Spartinivicinus poritis: one gene and its partner. The main gene of each other region encodes a partner of the protein of the gene in region 2 in a complex. Links are inferred from orthologs where the notes say so. Each region holds a gene or a part of one and is shown on either strand. Other genes may lie near its edges. The genes, in order: trxA and ORQ98_RS17525.

Region 1 (3,268 bases), on a different replicon or contig from region 2:
AAACCAGGGGGGAATTCAGCCAGTAGATCCAAGGGAAAGGAACGACGATGGCCTCGTACCAAAGCAGCCAGCTGCTGTTGGTAGTCTTTAGAAAAACCCAGCAGATCAGAGTGATTGACTAAGTAAGCACCATGCTTATGGAACTGGGTATGAGAGATATCCAAGCCAATTTCATGAATCAGCGCAGCCCAATTAAGTAGCTCACGATCTTCTTTCTCTAAGTGCCACTGATCCGCCACATAATCAAAGCACATCAAAGCATGGCGCGCGACCCGTCGGGCATGTTGCCTATCAACATGGTAGCGCTTCATTAAAGCAGTAATAGTCCGCTCTCTAACATCTTCATGACGCAAGCGGCCTACCATGTCATACAACAGTCCTTCCCGAAGGGCACCTTCTGAATAACACATTCGGTCAACCTTAAAGGCATCAAACACTGCCATTAAAATTGCCAAACCAGCTGGGAAGATACTGACACGTTCCGGCTTTAAGCCTTCAAGCATCATTTTGTCAATATGACCAACACTGACTATGTACTTGCGCAGCTCCTCCATTCCCTCAGCAGTAATACCCGTACTGGTTAAGCCTTTTGCAAGCAGAACATTTTGTATGGATTTTACCGTTCCAGATGAGCCTATCACATCTTCCCAGCCAGCCTCTTTGTAAGGAGCGGCTATATTTAAAAGCTCCAGACGAGCAGCATAATAGGCTTCCTGAAACTGCCTGCTGGTAATGGTGCCCCCCTGAAAAAATCGCTGACTGTACACTACACATCCCATATGCAAACTTTCGAGCAACTGGGGTTCAAAGCGTTGGCCAATAATAAACTCTGTACTTCCTCCGCCAATATCCACCACTAGCCGACGTCCTAAGTCATCTGCTTGTGTATGAGAAACACCAAGATAAATTAGACGTGCTTCTTCCCTGCCAGAGATAACATCTATAGGGTGGCTAAGAATTTCTTGAGCGCGCTTAATAAATTCATCGCGATTGTGGGCCGTTCTAAGCGCATTTGTACCCACCACTCGCACCTTACCCACCTCTAAGTGCTTGGTGTATTGGGCAAACCGCCTCAAGCAGTCAAGGCCACGCTGCTGAGCTTCTTCACTTAGATAGTCATCATCGTCAAGCCCCGCAGCCAACTGGACTTTTTCCCCCAGCCGTTCCAACGGTCTTATTTCACCTTGGTCCAAACGAGCCACAATCATGTGGAAGCTATTTGAACCAAGATCAATTGCAGCAATTAAACACTGGTCAGAGTGATTTGAGCGAGATATCCTTGCGGTCATTAGCTATGCCAATAATTTCAATGACAAAGTGTTATAGCTTAACAAAATAAACCACTGGTTAGGGATAGTTTCGGCATATTTTGTTTCCTACTATTTGCAAACTTGTAACTTGCAAGCCTGTTATTTGCAAACAAAATAATCGTAAAGGAAAGCATCTGTCGAATACAAAGTTACCCCTTATAGCTTATCAGCCATATAGCTTCTCAGCCGTTGTGACACAGTGCTATGATAGGGGCAATTGACTGACTTGCAATAAATGCTGGAGATTTCAACATGAGCGAACATATTATTAATGTAACGGATCAAAGTTTTGATCAAGATGTACTCAATGCCGAAGGGCCGGTGCTTGTTGACTATTGGGCAGAATGGTGTGGCCCATGCAAAATGATCACTCCCATTCTTGATGAAATTGCTAACGAATATAAAGACCGCCTGAAGGTGTGTAAATTAAACATCGATGATAATGAAGAGACTCCTCCTAAGTACGGTGTTCGTGGTATACCAACTCTCATGTTGTTTAAGAATGGTAATGTAGAGGCCACCAAAGTTGGCGCCCTTTCAAAAAGTCAGCTTGTCGCATTTCTGGAAGGCAATCTGTAAAGAATTTAAAGGGGGAATCCCCCCTTTCTGCTTAGTTAATATCAACCGTAACTGTCCTGCAGCCCTTGATACTTCTGAGGATTGGCTTCAATTTTTGGTATTTACCCAATTATTTTTCAATTAATACTGGACTTAAAACTCGACAGTTTCTATTATTCAATGTTAGATTAACCTTGATAACCACCGTTACTCATAAATCTATAGTCGTTAAATATTCACATATAGATGACATTCGTATATAAATAGCGAGCAAGCATTTTATATAATGACAAGCATCTTAATAATGAATGCTGTTATATTAAGTAATGACCTATAGATTAAGTTACTCTCACTATTTAAACCGTCTTATAGATAGATCTTGTAGATAAAGATGGTTACTCTTTACACAGTCGTGAATAGCACCACTGCGTATAAAGAGTACTTTACAAAGAGACACTTAGTTAGAAACGCCTATAAATAGGTTCTTATAAGAGGTTTTGTAAAGAGTTGCTTATAAAAACTACAGTGATTAATAATCTGAGTAACTCAAAATGATAACGGCGACCAACTACCACTTAGCTACAGCTAAGAAATAATCAGGCGATAGGTAGAGGTTATTTAAAGCAATCCAAACAAATTAATCTTAACGCTACCCAAACCAGAGAGCAGTTCCTCCGTTGCATTCAGCATCTACAGAGAGTTACCTTTCATCAACGTATCTTAGTTTACTATGAACCTTACCGAGCTAAAGCAAAAATCCGTTCCTGAATTATTAAAATTAGCCACCGAGATGGGGCTTGATAACCTAGCCCGCTCTCGTAAACAGGATGTCATCTTTACCATATTAAAACGCCATGCGCGCAGTGGTGAAGATATCTATGGCGATGGAGTATTAGAAATTCTGCAAGACGGTTTTGGTTTCTTGCGTTCTTCTGACAGCTCATATCTAGCCGGCCCTGACGACATCTACGTTTCACCCAGCCAAATCCGTCGCTTTAATCTGCGTACTGGTGATACTGTATCAGGAAAAATTCGCCCACCTAAAGATGGTGAGCGCTATTTTGCACTTTTAAAGGTTAACGAAATCAATTTCGATAAACCCGAAAATGCAAAAAATAAAATTCTTTTTGAAAACCTCACACCATTGTTTCCTCAAGAACGATTAACAATGGAAGCAGGCAATGGCTCAACAGAAGACCTCACTGCCCGTATAATTGACTTAGTTGCTCCCTTTGGTAAAGGCCAACGCGGCTTGATCGTATCCCCACCAAAGGCGGGTAAAACCCTAATGCTACAAAACATTGCCTCTAATATTGCCCGTAACAATCCAGAATGCCACTTAATTGTACTATTGATTGACGAGCGCCCAGAGGAAGTAACAGAAATGGCTCGCTCAGTTC
Region 2 (3,061 bases):
CTCGCATGATTGCTATAAAAATTTCTATATGACGGGCAGAAAAAGCCATAACCTTTAGTTATACAAAATACATGTATTTCTATTATTTCTTATGCTCGGGTTCTTCGACAATAACTATTTAACTATTGTTGGGTTAACTGGTAAGGAGCTAAAGAATGAAAGTTGCTGTCGTTGGAGCAGGTGTTATAGGGCTTAGCTCAGCCTGGATGCTGCTTCAGCAAGGCTTTGAAGTGGAATTAGTAGATCAAGCAGTCGAGCCTGCTGCCGGTTGCAGCCATGCTAATGGTGGTCAGCTTTCTTATCACTACAATAGTCCGATCAATCAGCCTGGTCTGCTCAGGCAGCTCCCTCTTGCTATTTTGGGTAAAGATCCAACTTTAGCTATAACCTACGAAGCGGGCTTTGATTTTTTTCGCTGGGGGCTAAAGCTATTAGCCTGTTCTATACGCGCCCAAACTCAAAAATCTTCTTTAGCCATGCAGCAGTTAGGTATTCGTTCAGGTGAGTTAATGACCTCTCTGCAGCACCAGTTGGGGCTGTCATTCGATTATCGTCCTGCATCAGGAAAGCTTTATCTTTATTTCGATCAAAAGAGTTGGCATCAGGCTTGTCATAACGCTGTTGGACAACAGCTCTCTAAGAAGCAACTACAGAATGTTCCTGGCATTCATGGTCAAGCGGCTGATGCTGTTGGTGCGTTAATACAACCAGGGGATGAGAGTGGTGATGCAGCGCTTTTTTGCCAACAACTGTTTACCAGGCTACAACAGCATCAAGGGTTTCAGTCACGGTTGGCTAGTCCTGTTACTGCTATTCGTATCGCGTCAGGGCGAGTTTTGGAGTTGAGTACACCTACAGGTTCAGTACATGCTGATCACTATTTGATTGCTTGTGGGTGTAGCAGTGTGCAGTTGGCACGAAAAGTAGGTATCAAATTACCGATCTATCCAATGAAAGGTTATAGCCTTACTGTTCCGGCAACAGGTAAATGCCCGGATATTTCAATTACCGACACGAAAAGAAAAATAGTTTATTGTCGCCTTGGCAATCGCTTGCGCATTGCGGGGTTTGCTGAATTTTCAGGGTGGGGGAGTAGTGTTCATCCTGCAGCCATTAATAATATGCTATCCGCTGCACGTCAGCTGTTGCCAGAAGCAGGCAATTACAAGCAGATACTGCAACAGTGGTGTGGATTACGCCCAGTGACTCCCGACAGTTTACCATTAATTGGACAGACTAAAATTGCCAATCTTTGGCTCAATACTGGTCATGGAATGTTGGGGTGGACCCATGCGTTAAGTTCTGCCGAATTGATTTGCCAACTTATTACTTCTTCTATTGGTACAGAAGATACGCCTTTCAATGTGCAGCGGTTTTGATATTTTCTAGCCGAAGCGATAGACATACAATATGTGTTAACAGGCCTAACTAAAATAAAGATATAAATATATTCCTAAAAAGAGCTCAATAAATATATGCATTAATATGGGACAGGTATTTTTGTATCAACATAATTATTTTATATTAATATTAAGTCTATTTTTTGAACAAACTGTTTAATGTCCTCACATACTTTTTGGTAGCAGCTCAGTGCTTCTTCTTTATTTGATGCTTTGGCTGCCAGTTTGGGTGGGTCTTCAAAGCTGTGGTGGATAAATTTGGTTTTAGCTGGGAATGCTGGACATACATCATTAGCATGATCACAAACAGTAATAACATACTCAAAGTGCGATTCTGGCAATTGATCAACTGTTTGAGACCGTTGTTGGTGAATGTCGATACCTGCTTCTGCCATTACTTGTATGGCATAGGGGTTTAGCCCATGAGCTTCAATACCTGCTGAGTAAACTTCAAAGTCATCAGGTCTTAAATGCCTTAACCAGCCTTCAGCCATCTGACTACGACAGGAGTTGCCAGTACATAAGAATAAAACGCGTATCATGTTAGCCTGAATATCTCATCAGAGTATACTCGCTTTAGTGAGCCCTTTGAGTATTGGGGAGCCACCAAGGCTTGTCGGAAAATAAAGTAATGTGTTTAGCCAGAATGCCCAGAATTTTTGATATCTGACGAAACATTCGGGCTAGTCCTGCTAGGCTATAAATAACAGTTTCGTAAAGCCTAATTATAACACTTTGGTTAAAAAAGGTTAGCAAGGATGCGCCATAATGATTTGTCCATCATGTGAACGTTTTTTAAAAGGGTATAACACACAATGTTCATGTGGCTATAAGTTTATATTTCGCGCAAAAACAGAGCCATTTAATGACAATAAAATGAAAAAACTGGAGCTAAAGGCCAGTGCTTTCGATACTCGTTATTTTACTAGAAATATGCTTTATAGTGTCTTTTTAAAGACATCTGCTAAGTCACTTATAGCACCTATGATCTTTATTATAATTTTTTGCGGTATTTTTTCTGCAATCCTTATTGGAACTTTATCTTATATTGGGTTAATTATCGCTACTCTTTTATTTGGGGTAGCTATTAAGCTAGTGATTAAAGCCAATAAACCAATGAGTATAGAAGATTTTGCTGATTACTATAAACGCTGGGTCAACGCTAAAAGAAATAATAGCTATTTAGTTGATAAGCCAAAGCTCAAAAAACCACCAGTTAACAATCAAGAAGCTGATATTTTTGATTACGGTGCTGATCGTATAGTAGTTGTTGATGATCCTTTGTTTGTAGACTGTTTGATACTAAATGAAGAACATATGCGTTCGAAAGCTTTAATAGTATCTCAAGATGGTTATCCTTCATATTTAAAAGAGCAATTTAAAAATCTACTAGAACAAGCTGACAATATACCAGTTATTTTACTACATGGTACAAATCAAAATAAAACCAAAATGATTCATTCAATTGAAAGTAGTTTTAATATCAAGTTGGCTGATAATCAAGTATATGACTTAGGTTATTATGAGGAGCAAATTAAACAAGCAAAATCACTATATAAACGAATGAGAATAACAAAATGTACTGTTGATATGTTGCCTTATCCGTTATCTACTCAGCTAATCAGTAAAGATAGGTCACAACTGCAAGATATGCTGGTTTT

Evidence for each region.
Region 1: the proteins of ORQ98_RS17525 (region 2) and trxA are in contact, whole or in part, in an NMR structure (PDB 2IPA), measured with the Bacillus subtilis proteins. The link is inferred for Spartinivicinus poritis from one-to-one orthologs.

The regions. Positions count from the first base shown.
Region 1 is NZ_JAPMOU010000004.1:257,964-261,231, forward strand. What follows is about bases 297-3,225. They hold trxA (thioredoxin TrxA), read left to right. Parts: upstream 297-1,562; coding sequence 1,563-1,889; downstream 1,890-3,225. Other genes in these bases: ppx (exopolyphosphatase), read right to left, coding at 297-1,289; rho (transcription termination factor Rho), read left to right, coding at 2,599-3,225. Also shown: more of ppx, read right to left, coding at 1-296; more of rho, read left to right, coding at 3,226-3,268. UniProt on the Bacillus subtilis protein: Participates in various redox reactions through the reversible oxidation of its active center dithiol to a disulfide and catalyzes dithiol-disulfide exchange reactions.
Region 2 is NZ_JAPMOU010000024.1:33,547-36,607, forward strand. What follows is about bases 232-2,953. They hold ORQ98_RS17525 (arsenate reductase ArsC), read right to left. Parts: upstream 1,943-2,953; coding sequence 1,520-1,942; downstream 232-1,519. Other genes in these bases: ORQ98_RS17520 (FAD-dependent oxidoreductase), read left to right, coding at 232-1,379; ORQ98_RS17530 (hypothetical protein), read left to right, coding at 2,169-2,953. Outside these bases: ORQ98_RS17515 (LysR family transcriptional regulator), read right to left, coding at 1-49; more of ORQ98_RS17520, read left to right, coding at 156-231; more of ORQ98_RS17530, read left to right, coding at 2,954-3,061. UniProt on the Bacillus subtilis protein: Catalyzes the reduction of arsenate [As(V)] to arsenite [As(III)]. In vitro, can dephosphorylate para-nitrophenyl phosphate (pNPP).